3 regions of the Desulfomarina sp. genome follow, and region 2 is predicted to be linked to each of the others. Evidence: riboswitches for the same ligand, from Rfam matches in the RefSeq annotation. Region 2 holds a riboswitch; each other region holds the start of a gene.
What was found. Region 2 has a riboswitch for cobalamin ahead of ACXLDX_RS13900 (hypothetical protein). Riboswitches for the same ligand answer to the same signal wherever they lie in the genome.
Positions count from the first base shown of each region.

Region 1 (6,239 bases), on a different contig from region 2:
TCTCCGAACTTTCATTACATATTTCATAACTATGGCAGGTGATAATGCAGGGTACATTTTATCTGATCGGCGTTGGTCCCGGTGATCCTGAATTGATGACGCTGAAAGCGGTGCGGACTCTGGAAAAATGTGACATCTGGTTTGTACCGTCAGCCTATAAGCATGGCGGGAGTATGGCTCTCAGTATAGCCGCAGGAGAGGTGGAGTCCACCGGGAAAACAATTCTGTCCCATCATTTCCCCATGAAACAGGTGCACAGGGGGAAAAGACCGGAGACTGAGGTGGACAATGCCTGGCGGGAAGCCGCCGAAACCATCCTCGCTTACCTTCAATCGGGGAAGGATGTGGCTTTTCCCACCCTGGGTGATCCTGCTATTTACAGTACGGGCTTTTATGTCTGCGAGACCTTGGAGAAACTCGGTCATCCTTTCAGCGTAAAAATCGTTCCGGGTGTTTCCGCCATTGGCGCGTCATCGGCGGTCACTGCGACGCCCCTCTGTCTCGGTGATGAAAAACTTGTTGTCATTCCTGCCACCTTTGAAGACTGCGAGATTGAAAAAATACTTGAAGCCAGTGATACCATTGTTTTTATGAAGGTTCACAAGGTCATGGCGAGACTTGCGGGACTGCTGGACAGGCTCGACCTCCTCCATAAGGCGGTGCTGGTTGAAAGGTGCAGCCTCGGCGATCAGAAAATATGGAGTGATATCAGCCAGGCTGTCGGCAGAGAGATACACTATTTCTCAACGATAATTGTGCGTAAAACCTGAATCCTGAAACTGTTCTCATCCTCATTTTTGTGCGGGCACCGGGGCGTCCGCACAAGATCTCAACGCATCACTATTTCAACTCAATTCCCGCGTCTTTGGCCGCGTCCGCTGCGTGCCGCACGTAAATCTCGGCAATTTTGTCATTTTCTCCCATTCCGTGCAGGTAGGGGTGTACGGTGATGCCTTCTTTTTCCATAAGAGATTTCCAGGAATCTTCCTCGGGCCCTGCCATATCGTTACGGGCATGGTCGCCCGCGACGATCATGAAAGCCCGGATATAAACGTTTTTAACGCCCGCGTGTTTTAACTTATTTATAACTTCCGTAACACCTGGATATCCTTCAACAGTACCCACTATGGTGAGTACATCGGGATACGCCTGGTTCATTTCGTGGGCAAACTGGAGATATGAACCGCCCGAGGGGAAGAAGTCGTTACCGTGTCCCATGTAAACCAGTGCGGCTTTTTTAGCTCTGGCGCGATCCACATCTTCCTTCATGGCCTTGACCGCTCTCTTGATATCCTCATCATAGGGGTGTGTAACACCGAAAGTACCGAGCATGGGCCGGCCGATGACAAGTTTGTTGAACGGTTTGAATTTTTTCTTGATGGTGTCAATGGAGCCAATTGCCTTGACATAACTGCTGAGATCGAGGAATTCCTCCGCCGGAGCGATATGGGTGGGTTGGACAATTATAGTGTCATAGCCGTCATCCTGAAAATTGGCAATAGTTGCCAGTGGTCCCTGGACGTGCAGGATTTCTGCGGGTATTTCCGGATGTGCTTTAATGTAGGCCGGGTCTTTGGCCCGTTTCTGCCAGATGCGGCGGATGATATTGGATGTGAAGGCAAAACGTACAGGAGTGTCCGGGTACGCTTTGGCCATTTTTTCCCTGATGTTCAGCAGCCCCTGCAGGGCCGGTTCAACCGTGGTGCCGAACATGGCCAGAACAACACCATTTTTATGCTCCACTTTATGTTCCCCTGCGGATACGGTTTGTACGGCAAATATGCTTACAACAGCAGCCGTGAGAAAAACGGTTTTCAGCTTCATGAAAAAATCTCCCTTTCAAGCGGCCCTGAGATAAACGAAAAAATCCCGGACCAATTATTAAAATTGATCCGGGATGTCCCTTCTTTATCCCAGATGTGCCGTTGTCTGTTTCCCTGCCTGGAACGCAGACATGTCTCAGGCAGGTCTTCTGACTTCCGGATCTTTCTCCTTCCGCGCCTTCCCATCTGAATCAGACAGTGACATCATGCGGAATTCGTCCCCGGTTACAGCGGCGGGCCCGTCCCGGAATTTAACCGGGTTCCCTTTTCATCCGTATTTACGGATACCTGAAAACGGTGTAACTGTACTCAAAACAGAACGGCAAGTCAAGGGTGTCTGATACTTGGGGAGAAAGAACTGTGAAAAGAGGCCTATTCCCGAACATTCTCCTGGTTGAGATTTTTCAGCACACTGTCCAGACTTTCCCTGGCGTCGCCGAAGAGCATCCGCGTGTTTTCCTTGTAAAAGAGAGGGTTTGATACCCCTGCATAGCCTGTTGCCATGGATCGTTTCAAAACGATGGTGGTTTTACTCTTCCAGCATTCGAGTACCGGCATTCCTGCGATGGGGCTGTCAGGTACTTCCTGGGCTGCCGGATTTACTATGTCATTGGCACCAATGACCACGGAAACATCAATATCCGGGAAGTCATCATTGATTTCATCAAGTTCAAAAACGATGTCATATGGAACTTTCGCTTCAGCAAGGAGGACGTTCATATGGCCGGGCATACGACCGGCCACCGGATGGATGCCGAAACGGACATTGATATTTTCAGCGCGCAGTCTTCTGGTTATTTCATGCACGGTATGTTGAGCCTGGGCCACCGCCATACCGTAGCCGGGAATAATCATTACTTCTTCGGCATTAAGCAGTAACTCAGCCACCTCTGCACTTTCAACAGGGATAATGTTCCCGGCTTCTCCTTCCGGTGCTGATGCAGCCTTGCCTCCCGATGTCCCGAAACCTCCGGCGATAACGGAGATGAACTTACGATTCATTGCCCGGCACATTATATAACTGAGAATGGCACCACTGCTTCCTACAAGGGCGCCGACCACGATCAACAGGTCATTATTCAGCATGAATCCGGTTGCAGCTGCCGCCCAGCCCGAATAACTGTTCAGCATGGAAACGACCACCGGCATATCGGCTCCACCAATCGCCATAACCATATGCACGCCGAAAACGAGAGCGATTATGGTCATCATGACAAGTGAAGATGTGCCACCTCCCGCAGCGGATTGTCTCACAAAACCGGTACATAAGGTGAGGGCGCCGACAAGCAGAGCAAGATTGAGCCAGTGCCGGCCCGGGAGCAGCAGAGGTTTGCCGCCGATTTTACCACTGAGCTTGAGGAAGGCGATTATTGATCCTGAAAAGGTGAGGGCTCCAATAAATATGCCCAGGTAGGTTTCTATGTCATGGATGGTTCTGTCCGTCCCGACAAGCGCAGGGTCGTGATCCAGGAAATTGGCAAATCCGACAAGCACTGCGGCTAAGCCGACCAGGCTGTGCAGGATTGCAACCAGCTCCGGCATTTGAGTCATCTTTACTTTTCCGGCCAGAACCAGGCCAATGGATCCACCGATGAGAATGGTAGTGTAAAATATATTGTGTGAAATTATAAGAGGCAGAAAAAAGGCGCTTTTCCTATAATACGGTTTTGAAATTCGCAAAAAGATCAAACCTAAAAGGAGAAGCGCCATGAAAGTGGAAATCAGCGTACCTGAAGTTGTAGAAATATTCAACGAGATTCAACAGCAACCAGAATCACTGTTTGAGATGATCCGTGTTGATCTGCGGCAGACCGTAGGTGAGTACTTGTCTTCTATTATGAAAGCAGAGATGAGTAATTTTCTTGGCAGAGAACCATATGAGCGTCAAGATGGAGAATCAAACCACCGTAATGGTTCATATAAAAGGAAATTTGCTCTTAAGGGAATAGGAGAAGTAAAAGTCAAGGTTCCTCGTGACAGGGCTGGAAAATATAACACACAAATTCTTCCTCGGAGCAAACAGTACGAAAAAGAAATCAGTCGTGATATGAGCATGATGTTTCTTGCTGGTATCAGTACACGCAGTTTATCAATGCTTTCACGCAGACTTATTGGAAGATCCATTTCTCCAACAGAGATCAGTAATGTGAATTCTGAATTGTCCGAGTCTGTGGAAAAATGGAGACGTAGAGACCTTTCTCAGGAAAAAATCAAATATATTTTCATCGATGGTGTCAATTTCCCGATGCGATATTGCCAGTCAGTTGAACTGACCCCCGTACTGGCAGCAATAGGAGTGAACGAGACGGGTCAGAAGTTGGTTCTCAGTCTTCAAGCCGGCGACAAAGAATCGTCAGTTATCTGGAGAGAGTTTTTCAAAGACCTCAAAGAAAGAGGTCTGGACGGAAGTGTTGTTCAACTTGGTATCATGGATGGTCTTCCAGGTCTTGAGAAAGTATTTCGGGAAGAATTTTCCAATGCCCGTGTACAGCGTTGTCAGGTGCATGTTGCGAGAAATATACTTGCAAAAGTTCCTAAGAAACAAAAGGAAATTGTCGCAGATGGAGTAAGGTCCATTTTTTATGCTTCTTCTAAGAAAAAAGCCCTTGAGCTCTATGAAAATTTTATCAGCAGATGGGGGAAGGATCTACCATCGGCAGTTGCCTGTCTAGACCGATCTCTCGATTCCTGCCTGACGTTTTTCAGTTTTCCACAGGAGGAGTGGATTTCTCTTCGGACAACGAACGTAATTGAACGATTAAACAAGGAATTTAAACGAAGAACCAAACCAATGGAAATAGTGGCTGGAGAGGATGCCTGTTACCGGCTCCTGGCTTTTATTTCACTGAGAATGGAATTGCATTGGAGGTCAAATCCGATTGGAAAAGTGGGAAGAAACCTTCCGAACCTTAAAAAATTGGCCTGGAACAATTTCACACAGAAAAGTTGACACTACCATGAGAATTCCTGCAATTAAGATAAAGTAGTTGTTCGATACAATCCCGATGACAGTGGCTGAAAGCGCCAGTATCATACCCAGGATACCAAAAAAATTACCCCTTCTTGAAGTTTCCGGCCGACTGAGTCCGCCAAGGGCCAGTATGAACATGATGCTTGCCCCGATATAGGCTGCTGTAACAATACCTTGTGTCATGGGTTTCCTCCTATTTCCTGAACATGGCAAGCATGCGGTGAGTAACTGCGAATCCACCGAAAATATTTATGCTGGTTATAAGAATGGTGATTCCGGCAAGAAACATGATTAACCGGCTTTCCGAAGATATCTGGAGCAGTGCGCCAATAATAATAATGGAGCTGATCGCGTTTGTTACGCTCATGAGGGGTGTGTGCAGGGACGGTGTCACATTCCAGACAACCATATAACCGATAAAACAGGCCAGAACAAAGACGGTGAAATGGGACATGAACTCAGGGGGAGCAATACCTCCAAGCCCCAGAAGAGCCAATGCTCCGATGACGAAAGGTAGAATCACACCTAAAGGATTCGGTTTTTTCTCTTCTACTGGTTCCGGTGGTGCGGCGGGCTGTTCCTGTTTTGGAGGTGAAGCTGAAAGCCTGGGGGGAGGGGGTGGCCAGGTTATTTCACCTTCCCTGATTACAGTTGCACCACGAATCACCTCATCCTGCATATTGATATTGATTTTCCCATCTTTTTCGGGAGTCAGTTCAGTAAGCAGGTGGCGGAGGTTGGTGGAATACAGTTGGCTTGACTGGGTCGCGAGACGTGATGGTAAATCCGTATAACCTATTATGGTAACACCGTGTTTCACTATGACCTTATCTGCTTCCGTCAGTTTACAGTTGCCGCCCATTTCCGCGGCCAGGTCAACGATGACACTGCCTTCCTTCATGCTGCGCACCATTGCTTCGGTGATCAGCTCAGGAGCAGGTCTGCCCGGGATGAGAGCCGTAGTGATAATTATGTCAACTTCTCTTGCCTGTTCCGCAAAAAGAGCCATTTCAGCTTTGATGAACTCATCACTCATTACCTTGGCATAACCACCTTCACCGCTGCCGTTTTCATCGGAAAAATCGAGCATCAGGAATTCGGCATCCATACTTTCGACCTGTTCTTTTACCTCGGGGCGGGTATCAAAAGCGCGGACGATTGCCCCCATGCTCCTGGCCGTACCAATTGCAGACAGGCCGGCTACACCGGCGCCGATAACAAGAACTGCGGCAGGCGGAACTTTGCCCGCGGCTGTTATCTGGCCGGTGAAAAAACGACCGAAGTGCTGGGCCGCCTCTATTACAGCACGGTAGCCGCCGATATTTGCCATTGAACTCAGCGCGTCCATCTTTTGCGCTCTGGAAATTCTGGGAATTGAATCCATGGCCAGGACCGATATTTTTTTGGCCGAGAGTTGTTTGAGCAACTCCTCATTCAGGCCGGGT
Region 1 is NZ_JBPLBA010000254.1:514-6,752, reverse strand. Features, by position in the region: gene cobI (precorrin-2 C(20)-methyltransferase) at 45-770, shown strand; gene ACXLDX_RS14040 (sirohydrochlorin cobaltochelatase) at 841-1,824, opposite strand; cobalamin riboswitch at 1,946-2,130, opposite strand; gene ACXLDX_RS14035 (NAD(P)(+) transhydrogenase (Re/Si-specific) subunit beta) at 2,196-3,533, opposite strand; gene ACXLDX_RS14030 (IS256 family transposase) at 3,532-4,773, shown strand; gene ACXLDX_RS14025 (NAD(P)(+) transhydrogenase (Re/Si-specific) subunit beta) at 4,693-4,977, opposite strand; gene ACXLDX_RS14020 (Re/Si-specific NAD(P)(+) transhydrogenase subunit alpha) at 4,988-6,239, opposite strand, start outside.
Region 1: another riboswitch for cobalamin. It lies ahead of ACXLDX_RS14040 (sirohydrochlorin cobaltochelatase); the one in region 2 lies ahead of ACXLDX_RS13900 (hypothetical protein).

Region 2 (6,476 bases):
AGCAATAATGGGCACGGAATCCTGAAAACCCTCTATAACTTTCTGTACCGGGGATTCAGGCACCAGGCCTCCGGTAAGCATAATTCCGGAGATATTGGGCATGGTCATGGACTGGACCGCCGCGAGACAGGCAAGAACCACATCTGACCGATCTCCCGGAGTAATAATCAATGTTCCGTACTCAATCCGCTCAAGAAGATTGCGCAGCTGCATTGCGGCAATAGTAAAACTGCGGACATGGCGTGTAAGATTTTTTTCCCCGTACAGTATCTCAGCTTTCAACAACCGGGCCACCTCCCCGACTGAAGGGTTGCCCAGGTTCTCGTTGTTGGGAATAACGTAGAGCAACTCGCCCCGACCTGCCTTTCTCTCGATCAACCTTTTTTCAATCGTTTCCAGGTCGTCAGGATTCACTCTGTTGACTATCGTTGCAACAATATCACATTTTCTTTCGACAAGAGACTCATGATATACCTTGATGGACCTTACCAGATCATCAGGACCACTGGCCCGCCGTCCTCCGGCCACAAGTACAACGGGGCACCCTAGATTCGTTATGATGTCGACATTGATATCAAAATCAAAGGAAGCCGTTGCCCCTTCAAGCTCAACTCCTTCGCAGAGAACAAAATCGGCTCTTTCTTCCAGGACCTGAAATTTAGCCATCACTCCTTCAATAAATTCAGCGTGTCTTCCCATGGACAGGAGCTGACTGGCCTCAGTTACCGTGAAACCATACATTTCCTCATATTCCGTCTCCAGGCTGTACTGACTTTTGATCAGGTTGATTGTATTATCCTGCTCTCCACGGGAATGATCTACATCAATAAGAGGCCTGAAGAAAGCAACTTTTTTGATATTACGTGTTAAAAGTTCCATCAGCCCCAGGCTGACAGCCGATTTACCACTACGTGGCTCCGTTGCGGCCACATAAAGAGTATTTGACATGGTTTTACCAATAAATGACAGATTACTGTTGATTGACGACAACAGCAATTATTACAATTACTAACACGGCCAACTTCAATGATCAGCGTATTTTTACAGCAACACAGAAACCAGGTAATTAACAGCTCGCTGCCTGCCAACGATGCAGGATTCAATTATTTGCTCACAACCCCTCAGAGCGGTTACAAAAATTGCAAAGATACAGCGAAAGAAATGAATTGGAAAGAACAAAAAGCAGTTAAGGAAAAACAGGGAAAGGTGCAGAACAGATGCGAAAAAACTTCCCATCTGCTCTACATGGTGTGGCACTTCAATACTCAGAGCTATTGGGTAATAACCGCCTTGGCTACAACAATATGCTCGGAGCCGTTCTGGGAATTAATAGTTCCCAGAATGGCAACCTTTTTCCCGACAAAATCTTCCAGATCTTTTCCCTTCAAGCGGAAAACTCCTTCATCGGTTTCCAGGAAAATAATCTTACCGCTTTTCTTCACCAATCCGGAAAAAGACTGCTGAGCCTGATCCTCTTTCTGTACGACCGTCGTCCCTTTAACCGTGGCATTTTTTGCCTTCTGGGTGGCATTTGCCATCATCCCGGAATTCATACAGATGAGGGCGGCAGCCATCGCCACCAAAATATACTTTTTCATTTTTTACTCCTTGAAATGTGAAAACATCGAATCCGGTTTTCTCCCGGACCCACCTTTTTATATTCTGCTTTGCATGCAAACGCACTCCTTCCGATGCAAACAGCATGCCACACCATATTTACACGCTATTACAATATGTTAACCGACATAACACTAGAAATTCCGCCTGTTTTTTTCCCATGGGATTTCAAAATGCGCAAAATTTATCTTGATTACCCATGAGACTCACAAATAACAGGCTGAGTTTCATACGTAATCAGAAAATTTATTGCCTGCTTCGATCTGGAAAAGAACCTTGTCAAATCGGTATGAGAGAGGTAGGAATAAACAAGTAAAGTCAAAGGAACAGCAACTATGAGATTGTAACTGGTCACAGGGATAGCAACTGTGTGGTTTTATTACCTCTGAACTGTAAATGCCTTCAGGTGCCACAAATTTTTTCAGGCTCTTCTTCATTTTTACCGACCTGTGCGGACAAAAGAGAACGTAAAAAGATGTGGTTCTGTAAGCAGTTACGCTTGGCAGTTTTTAAAAATCAATATCCAGTGCCTGTCCATAAATGAGGATTTTTGTTCGAGATCAAAGCGCACGGGAAATTTTACCGCAGGCATATTATTGATATCGGAGTCTACGCTTACCTCCGAGGATAAAATTTTTCGGCCAACGCAGATATCGGGCAAAAAGATTAACTATGGACAGGCACTATCTAACACCTGGGAAAAAACAGTCATGTTTAACGCAGAAAAACTTCTTGGAAAACTCGTGCAGGAAGTCATAGGTTCCAGCAGTGGCAAAGGATCCATGCTGGGAAATATTGCCTCCAGCGGAGGGCTGATGACCGCAATCGGCCTCGGTGTCGGCGCTTTTGAAATCTTTAAAGATCAGAACAGAAAGCAGGAGTCTCCTCCCCCTCCACCCCCACCTGGAAGTTCCCCGGGAACACCACCTCCCCCTCCCGGTTCCGGCCCGCCACCTCCACCGGTTCCTCCTGCGGAAACAAATGCAGGTATTGGTAATAATGAACTGGCAATAAGGATGATCCAGGTAATAATCAGTGCAGCTTACGCCGACGGTTATGTGGATGAAGATGAAAAGAAGGCAATTCTTGACCAATTTGGCAAGGCGGAATTGAGTGGGAAGGAAAATGAGTTTCTGCTGGAACAAATACACAACCCGAAATCCATTGATGAACTGACGGAAAACATTACAGACCCTGCCGTCTGCAAAGCAATGTATACCCTGGCAGTACGATCTGTACCCATAGACACTCCGGAAGAGAGACGATGGTTTGACAGGTTCGCAGAAGCCCTGGCCCTTGACGAAGCAACCAGAAAAGGTATAGAGACTGAGGCGGAATAAATAGTCAGGCCGCCTCGCCGGTAGATCGACTGGCTATAAATCTCCCGGCCGGCCGGTTACTGTCATTCACCACTACTCGCAAAAATAATACAATCATATAGTTGTCATCCCTGTGAGGACTTATGTCACCTCTGGCTGATATAAACCCCGCCGATTATGACCATGGCCGCAGCGCATTGAATCAATGAAAAAGTTTCTCCGAGAATCATCCAGCTCAGTATGACCGTAAACACTGGAATGAGATTGACATACAACGTGGCTCTGCTGGCGGGTACATATGCTACGGCATAGTTATAGAGGCCGTAAGCCCCGAGAGTGATGACCGCTCCCAGGTAAACTATGGCCAGGGCCGAAGACAGGTGAAAGGCACCAGGCATGACTGTGCCGGGGAGAAAAAGCAGCGGGAAATAAAAGAAACTGCCGACAAGTGCCTGGACGGCGGTGAGCAGAAAAGGAGAGTAACGTCTGGTCAGACGTTTCAGGGCAATGGTATAGCCGGTGGCACAGACCATGGCCATAAACTCCAGAAAGTTCCCCAGGACAGGATTGGGTGCATCAGAGGAGGGAGACGATTCCAGGGTCAACCAGCAGACCCCTGTCACGGCAACCAGCGCTCCAATCCATCCTTTCCAGCTTATTTTTTCCTTCAGGACGACTGATGCTGCCACCATCACCAGAACAGGAAGCATGGCTGTAATCATGCCTGCCTGGGAAGCTGTGGTATTCTCAACAGCCTTTGCTTCAAAAATAAAATAGAGACACGGCTCGCAAAATGCCATGAAGAGTATAAGCCTGTAATCTCCGGCACGATAATCCAGCGATCGGGCAAGACGCCTGCCCACCAGGAGAAAACAGAGTGTTGCCACCAGCATTCGCCCGAAAATCACAACTACAGGATCATACTCCACAAAGGCAATCTTCAGAGCAATAAAGGAACTGGCCCAAAGCACCATGGCCAGCAACAGAGCCAGTACCGGAAGCAGTTCCTGCAATCGGGATTTTGTCACACGACCATGGGCTCCTTACCCTCTTTTTCCCCCCACGAAGACAACCTGTCGAATGGGTGGATGCAGCAGTTTTCTGCAATTTCTGATAATCGCCTGAAAAACATCCCAGTCTTTTGCCGATAGGGCAGCCTGTTTTGCATATGCCCATTCTTTCTTATCCATGATTTCCTCCAGAGTTGTGTTTCTTGGACAATGTCCGGGAAACAAAAATCCCCGAACCATTTTCTGATCCGGGGGCCCTGATTTCACCACAGATACAAGACGACAACAAGTATTCCCAAACCCGGGGCACTTGTAATATGATCAGGGCAGGTATTCTGACTTCCGGCTCTTCCTACTCATCGCGCCTTCCCGAAAAAGATTCAGTGGCCTGTGCGATTTTCGTCCCCGGTTACAGCGGCGGGCCCGTCCCGGATTTACACCGGGTTCCCTTTTGGTCGCAAACATCAGCGACACCCTGATTCAATTCAGATTATCGTTTTCTTTTTTTATAGTCAACAGAAAAGGTAACTACTCACAGGGGTAGCAATTATGTGATTTTATTATCTCTGAACTGTAATTGCTCACAGGTGCCGCAGATTTTTGCAGGCTCTTTTGTTCGCTATGGCCTACTATGCGGACAAAAGAGACCGTGAAAAGCTGAGGTACCTGTGAGTAATTACCATAAAAGAATTATCGCATTTGGTCACAGGAGGAGCAACTCTGTGAGAAAAATACATTTAGATTTCAGTCTTTCTGCTGTCTTCGGATCTCAGACAGCATCTCCCGCCCCCCGTTTTCCAGGATATACTCTCCAGCTCTTTTTCCTATTTTTTCAGCATCTTTCCTGGCTCCCTTCTCCTTTCGACGGATAATATGCTGCCCGTCGAGACTGGCAAGACCTGCATGAAGAATAATCTCATTACCCTCCAGGACGGCCAGGCCAAAGGCCGGTATGGAACAGCCGCCTTCAAGTTTTTTCAGGAAAGCGCGCTCTGCCAGGAGACACACCTCACTGTCAACGTCATTGAGGCAGTCACGAATCCGACTCAGTTTTACAGAATCCAGGGAAGTTGCCGCCTCGATGGCAATGCACCCCTGACCGACGGGAGGTATAAATTTCATTTCATCAAATTCCATAACAATCAGCCCGTCATATTTCATGCGTTTCACTCCGGCATAGGCCAGCATCAGGGCATCACAGTCACCATTGTCCATTTTGGCAATCCTGGTCTGGAGATTTCCCCGCATCTCCACAGTCTCCACATGGGGATAATAGTGACGAAGCAGGGCCTTTCTCCTCACCGAGGAAGTCCCGATTCGAACCGGCCGTGAAGGATCCTCAAGGTCAATTGTTCTGTTCCTGCTCACCAGAACATCATTGACCTTTTCCCTCTCCATAAAGGCTATCAGGGCAAATCCCTCCGGCAGACTGGACTGCATGTCCTTGGCACTGTGCACGGCAATATCAGTTGTTCCCGATGCGAGCTGTTCTTCCAGCTCTTCAGTAAAAACCCCCTTACTGCCAATTTTGGCAATAGAAACATCGAGAATCCTGTCTCCCCGTGTTTCCATACTGTTTATCCGCGTCTCCATGCCGTTTTCATTCAGCGCATCTGCCACCGTCAGCGTCTGCCACATGGCAAGCTTACTTTTTCTCGAGCCAATGATTATCATAAGTCAGGTCCTGATTAAATTCACACCTGAATCCCGCAATTGCAGGATCCAGGTCATATTCTGATTACCCGTAAAAGCTCAGCCGGGCAGGAAATGTTACAAAAAATCCGGGGCAAATTACTCACTCAATTTGCTTACTGCAATTGAAATCAGTATCATATCAATATGCGATTACTTCTCTATAATATACGTTACGCAACGGGGCATAAAAACGGGTATCATCTGCCCCTGCCATTTTCCGGTTTCTTTAAAAAAACGGATGTCAATCTCCAACGGATAATCAATTTTATCTCATCAGTCAATCCTGATATTGTCGCTCTGGTGGAGGTGGATTCCGGCTCTTACAGGTCAGGAAAGTTCTGCCAGGCCGGAACCATTGCCAGAAAACTTGGATTCGATTACGTCGTGGAAAATAAATATCCCGGGGATTCCATCGCCCAGATTGTTCCTCTGCTCAACCGGCAGTCAAACGCCCTGCTCACCCGGCAGGGTATTGTCAGTCATACCTTTCATTACTTTGAACAGGGGGTAAAACGACTGGTCATTCAGACGGATTTACAGGAAATCGCCATCTTCATCGTCCACCTCTCTCTAAAATACAGACACAGACAGAACCAATTGGAATACCTGCATAACCTGACCCTGAAAACCGACAAGGAACTAATCATTGCCGGTGATTTCAATACATTCTGGGGCAGTGGAGAACTCAGTCTTTTTCTGGCCGCAACCGGCCTGAAAAATGCCAATGTGACCAATGCACCTTCACACCCCAGCCACGCCCCGCAGCGGCAGATTGATTTTATTCTGCACAGCGAGGGAATACGTATCGACAATTTTTATATTCCCGATGTCAGAC
Region 2 is NZ_JBPLBA010000251.1:9,705-16,180, forward strand. Features, by position in the region: gene pta (phosphate acetyltransferase) at 1-948, opposite strand, end outside; gene ACXLDX_RS13885 (hypothetical protein) at 1,272-1,598, opposite strand; gene ACXLDX_RS13890 (DUF533 domain-containing protein) at 2,328-2,957, shown strand; gene ACXLDX_RS13895 (DMT family transporter) at 3,083-3,964, opposite strand; gene ACXLDX_RS13900 (hypothetical protein) at 3,980-4,186, opposite strand; cobalamin riboswitch at 4,255-4,439, opposite strand; gene hemC (hydroxymethylbilane synthase) at 4,691-5,620, opposite strand; gene ACXLDX_RS13910 (endonuclease/exonuclease/phosphatase family protein) at 5,786-6,476, shown strand, end outside.

Region 3 (6,476 bases), on a different contig from region 2:
ACCGACACTTTTTCATTTGAATTCCTTATCAATTGAGATTTCCAGTGATTTTTGACCGTAGGCTAGCCTGATAAAGCAGGCACATCCACAAGTCGGCTGAGTTTTGTGCGTAATGAGGATGAATTTATATAAACTTTTCAATTTCTGAAATACTGTTTTCGGGTTAAAAACGGTATGGCTAAGCCGATTGACTCAGCCATACCCGTAAAATCAAGTGGTTACAAGACACTCACCCGTTCCCGGCCCATAACCGCTACCGTCCTCCGGACCTTCACCACCATTTCCCGTTCCATCTCCGGGACCATGACCACCATTACCGTTGCCACCACCATTTCCATTGCCGCCCCCGTTGCCGTTGCCACCTCTCGCAAGCAGGGAATGATCGTCAATATTGAAGGCATAGGCCAGACATTCGCCGTTGCCGGGCCCGTTACCACTTCCATCAGCAGGACCCACTCCGCCATTTCCCGTCCCGTCTCCCGGACCATGGCCATGCCCGGCCATCACCGGAACTGAAATAAGGGTTAAAGCTGAAGCGATAAGAAAGGCTCTGGAAAGGTTTTTCCTGTTAAACATGCTGTCCTCCTGTTGTTGGTAATTCTGTTTTACACCTGGATCTTTTAACTGCCGGAACAGGTGCGTTCCCAAAAGAATTATCAACAACCGTGCCAGATAATAAGTTTAATTTATCTTTCATATATTCAACATGTTATAATATATCCACCATTCTCTCCAGAAAAACTTTTCGACAATCTACCGACCGCTCGACAATATTGTCGAGTCTTCAGCCGAAAAACAAACCACGGCGGATATGTTTGAGAGCCGGCAACCGTGCGCGAATATCCTCCAGACGTTCCTTGTCAATATTAACTGACACCAGGGCTTCAGTTTCTCCCGCCCCTGCCAGCATAACACCGAAGGGATCAAAAACAGTGCTTCGCCCGCAGAAAGGGGCTGAGCATTGGTTTACACCTGCAAGATAGAGTGTATTCTCAATGGCCCGTGACCTGAGAAGAGTCAGCCAGTGATCTTCCTTAAGAACCCCGCCATACCAGGCGGCGGGTACGACCACCGCTTCAGCCCCCTGGAGAGCCAGATGCCTGAAAAGTTCCGGGAAGCGCAGATCGTAACAGATCGCCAGACCGAATCGGATACCGTCACAGGTAAAGAGTGGAGGCGGCAGGGAACCGGCCACCATCTGTTCCGACTCGTTCACATTCAGCGCATCAAAGAGATGAATTTTCCGGTATTCCGCCCGCAGGCCACCATCCCGACCAAGAACAACGACACTGTTGGCTGCCCGCTTTTTTTCATCCTCAATCTTTTGCCAGACTCCACAGACAATGGCTATGTCATACTGTTCTGCCAGCTCGGCCAGGCCACTGACGAACGGACCGTCTGAGGGTTCGGCTATTTCAGCAGCCGACATGCCCTTTTCGAGACGGGCCATAAATGTCTCGGGAAAAGCGATGAGAGAACTCCCCTCATTCGCTGCCAGATGAACAGCATCCGATGCCGTTGCCAGGTTTTCCCAGGGGTTTATCGAAACCTCTGTCTGAACAAGAGTAATTTTCATTCCGCACCTCCCGGCAGTATTGGTCAGCTGACATTGTTTCCATATTGATTTCCTGGAGAAAGAGAGGTATAAGACCGGTGCAGGTGTCGAAAATAAGAGGAAAGACGGTGTGAATCCGTCACAAGCCAGTCCTTGCTGTATTCGAAGTCTGCGCCGACTGATATCAATTCTGCAGTTCTTTTAATGATACCATATCCTGATTTCCAGGATAAGTCACTGGAGAGTGTTCTCCGGGAAGGCGGTCGGCCGCAGGTAAATTCGTCAGTCAGAAAGCCTGCCTGCACCCGTGGAGGCGGTTTCGCTCCACGTTCAGAGTTAACCACTGGAGTTCTCTGTATTCGGAAAAGTTTTTCGTATTATCCATATGACAGGATAATACCCACCGCCGGATACGGAGCCCTGATTCCCGCTTTTTTTCAGTATTTCTCCGTATTCCGCATCATTCATTTTCTGCAGGAGTGATATATATTATGGGGTTCAACACTGAAAAAAACAAGATACTGGGGGAATTGATAACCCGTCTTATTGCCAAAACAGACCTGACCAGGGATGAATCTTTCTCCGCCTTTCAGATGATTCTGAACAACGAAGTATCGGAAATGCAGCAGGGCGCCTTTCTCGCCGCCCTCACCGCCAAAGGGGAAAATGCAGCCGAAGTTGCCGGTGGCTGGCAGGCGGTTTATGACCTCGATACTGAAAAGGTCATTCTGGACGACCTGGAAGTCGTGGATAACTGCGGAACCGGCATGGACAGCTTCAAAACATTTAATATCAGTACCGCCGCGGCCCTGGTGGGCAGTGCAGGAGGAATACATATTGCCCGCCATGGTGCCCGTGCCATCACCTCGGCCCGCGGAACAGTGGATATGGCCGAGAGCCTTGGTGTCGATATGGAATGCGATGTCAACACGGTGGCCAACAGTATCAGGGAGTGTGGTATCGGCCTTTTCAACGGCATGAGCCCCAGGGTTCATCCCATGGCACTCGGCCGTATTCTCTCGCAAATCTGTTTCGGTTCCCCCCTCAACATTGCCGCTTCCCTGGCCAACCCGGCCCTGCCCGGAATCGCTGTCCGGGGTGTCTACTCTCCCGTTCTTCTCAGACCGGTTGCCGAGGTCATGGACGCCATCGGTTACAGGAATGGTATTATTGTCTACGGAGCTATCACGGGCAGCGACAGGGGGATGGACGAAGCATCTGTCTGCGGATCAACCAGGGGAATCCACCTCTTTCAGGGCAATTTTGAGGAACTGACTTTTTCTCCCGAAGATTTAGGCCTGCGGACCCATAATCCTGAAAGCATTGCGGCAGACAGCAACCACCACGACGCCTCCCTCAATATGATCCGTCTGCTTGCCGGACAGGGTGATGATGCCCGTAATGACGCTGTCATTTTAAACAGCGGTCTGCTTTTTTATGTCAGGGAAATGGTGCCGTCAATCAGAGAAGGAGTTGACAGGGCCAGGGAAATTCTTCTCTCGGGTCGAGGGCTTACGCAACTGGAAAAATGGGTTGAAATACAGAATGAAGATCCGGCTGCGGGGCTGGCAAAACTTGCCGGTCTGAAAGCCGAAGCGGGAGTCAACTGATCATGGAACTTCTGGTTATAAAAGAGGGGGAAAGCTATTTTCGTTTTCAGGATGGCACTGCCAGACCCTGCGCCATGGCAAAGGCTTCCGTTTTTCCGCTGGAACAGGTTGAAAAAGTAAAAAAACTTGTGGAAAAACTCAAGCGCGAAGGAAAAACAGAAGCCATCATAGTGCAGCTGACAATCAGCGAGAAAATATATCAGGAGGATTGATCCATGCAACTTTCACTGAGAGGCCGCCGCAACCTGGAATTCTCCTCATCCGCCCCGTTTCTGCATGAAAAGGACAACCATGTAATTCTTGAAGTTGCCTGCTGCGCAGTCTGTCGCACCGATGCCAGGATGTGGAACCAGGGCCATCGCGACCTGACACTGCCCAGGGTACCGGGCCATGAAATTGCGGGTTTCGACAACTCGGGCAGGCTGTATACCGTCTGGCCCGGTCAGGCCTGTGGAAAGTGCCGATACTGTCTGGCGGGAAGGGAAAATCTCTGTGAGGAAATGCGGATCATCGGCTTTCACTCCGATGGCGGTTTTGCCAGTTTTGTCTCCGTCCCCCGGGACAGCCTGATTGCGGTCACGGAAAAAATCGATCCCCGCCTCCTGACCTTTGCCGAACCCGTTGCCTGCGTCATTAACGGCTTATCAAAATTTCCCGTGCAACAGAATTCACGGGTAATCATTTACGGGGGCGGCGTGGTGGGCATGCTCGCGGCGCTTCTCTGCCGTGAACAAAACTGCCGGGTAACAGTCGTGGAACGGAGTCAGAAAAAAATCGCCCGACTCGATGCATTTGCAAAGAAAAACAACCTGGATCTCTGTAAGGATACGGTTGCTTCTGATTTTGATCTGGCCCTGAACTGCTGCGATTCCCATATCGCCTTTTCTCTCTGCATCACCAAACTGCGCAAGGGTGGACGCCTTGTTTATTTCAGTGGTCTGGAAAAAAATGAAGAGATAGAAACAAACCTGCTCAACCTCATCCACTATAAAGAACTGGAAATTCACGGAGCCTATGGCCCGGGAAGAAAACATATGAAAGAGGCGGTATTATTCTGCCACCGTCGACAGGATGACCTGGGAATGCTGGTTGAAAAATGCATCGGCCCGGAAGAGGTCGAAGGGGTACTGGAACATATCCTCTCCGGCGAAGCCCTGAAATACATTATCGACTGGTCTGGAAAAACGCTTGCGTCAGCAACCTATCCAGAGGAAAAAACACCTTTGGAAAAGAAAAAACTCCGGCCAACCCCACCAAAGCTCATATATCTCTCTCCCTTCCTTCAGGATCTCACCGAATCCATACAACCCGTCACTGCCGCAGTCCGGGATATGGCACAGAAAAAAGTCGACCTGAAAACAAAACCCCTGGGTGCGCTTGGCACAATTGAAAAACTGGCGGTTCAGCTTGCGGCAATCCAGGACAATTTAAACCCTGAGATCAACGATAAAAAAATGTTTGTCTTTGCCGGAGACCATGGTGTAGTCGAGGAGGGTGTTTCTGCTTTTCCCGCCAGGGTGACGGTACAGATGGTGGAAAATTTTCTGAAGGAGGGAGCTGCCGTCAACGCTTTCTGTCGCCAGTACAGCATAGAGTTGTCAATCGTGGACATGGGTGTAAAGAGTGATTTTGCCGACCACCCCATGCTGATCCGAGAAAAAATAGCATATGGAACTGATAACTTTGCCATCCAACCCGCCATGGGCAGGGGCAGGGCAATAAAAACCATAGAGCAGGGTGCCCGGATTTTCATCACGGAAAATAACTCCCGTTCCTGTGATATAGTTGGTATGGGCGAAATGGGAATCGGCAACACTACCAGTGCCACGGCAATTATCTGTGCTGTTTCCGGCCTGTCTCCGACCCGGCTGACCGGCAGGGGAACCGGAGTGGACAACAGCGGCCTGGAGCGCAAGGTAGAGGTCATTGAAAAAAGCCTTGCCCTCCATCGACCCGATCCCGCCGATGCTGTCGACATCCTGGCCAAAGTCGGCGGTTATGAGCTGGGCGGCATATGTGGAGCTGTGCTTGCAGCGGCGTCACAGAAATGCTGCGTGGTCCTGGACGGTGTCATTTCCACCGCTGCAGGCCTTCTCGCCTACCTGCTCTGCCCTGCCGTCGGCGATTACCTTGTTTCCGGCCACAGGTCCGTCGAAATCAGCCAGAAAACCGCCCTGGACATCATGGGGTTGGAGCCGGTCATCGACCTTGATATGCGCCTGGGAGAAGGTACAGGTGCCGCCATAACCATGAACCTGGTCGAACTTGCCTGCCGTATGATGCGGGAAATGGCCTCGTTTGATGATGCGGGAGTAGCCACAGCCGTTGTGCGATGAAACCTGAATCAATCCCCGATTACGTGCGAATTCCGGCCTGACACAGATGAACCTGAAGATATACCTGATTATTGGGGTTGACCTCTTCCAGGAAATAACGGTGCATTTTCAGTTTTGAACCTCTGTTATGATTTTTTCTTTGCTTTTTCTCTTCTGTCGACTTATTATAATCAAACGTTCGTTTAATTCCATGATTAACCCCGTAAAGGGCCCTTGAATAATTATGAACCGTAAAAAAATACATACACTGCTGAGGCTTCTTTTTTCTTTGGCGGTCCTTTTGCTGAGCTGCCTGACTGTCCCTGGATTTTCACTCACCCTCGATGAGTGTGTACAACTTGCTCTGAAAAACAATCCGGACCTGCAGAAAGAGCAGTTAAGCCTCAACATTGCCCGGGAAGAATTGACTGATCAGCGGGCAAAAGGCTTTGGTCGGCTTGACCTGGTCGGCTCCTATACCCATTTCAACCTGCCGAGAACACTGGCCCCTCTCACCCCGTCAACCGTTGCATCCGGTGGAACGATAGTCCCGACAACACAGGATCTGCTGGGTGCGGGAGTGATCTACGAAGTCGCTCTTTTTACCGGCTTTGCCCAGCTACGTGCCGTGGAAATTGCAGAACTCCGCAAAGAAACAGCCCGTGCGGCCAGGTCCCTGAGCAGGGAGCAACTTATTTATAATGTTAAGGCTCTTTTTCTCAGCTCTCTCTCCCTGCAGGCACAGGACAGTTCCCTGGTTGCCTATATCAGAGCTCTGCAGAAACTGTATGACAACATAACGGTTGAGCTCTCCCTTGGGAAAAAAGCACGGATAGATCAACTCAAGGCCGCAACCAGCCTGAAAAAGGCCAAGGCTGACCGAAAACAGCTTACGGCCAGAATTGAAATCAGTAATGGATCACTTGCCGACCTTGCTGGCGTGGAACAACTCCAAACGCTGGAAAAAATGAACATAACACCGGAATCAATCATTGC
Region 3 is NZ_JBPLBA010000161.1:4,901-11,376, reverse strand. Features, by position in the region: gene ACXLDX_RS09605 (hypothetical protein) at 211-576, opposite strand; gene ACXLDX_RS09600 (carbon-nitrogen hydrolase family protein) at 785-1,576, opposite strand; cobalamin riboswitch at 1,641-1,872, shown strand; gene trpD (anthranilate phosphoribosyltransferase) at 2,047-3,165, shown strand; gene ACXLDX_RS09590 (hypothetical protein) at 3,168-3,377, shown strand; gene cobT (nicotinate-nucleotide--dimethylbenzimidazole phosphoribosyltransferase) at 3,381-5,501, shown strand; gene ACXLDX_RS09580 (TolC family protein) at 5,725-6,476, shown strand, end outside.
Region 3: another riboswitch for cobalamin. It lies ahead of trpD (anthranilate phosphoribosyltransferase); the one in region 2 lies ahead of ACXLDX_RS13900 (hypothetical protein).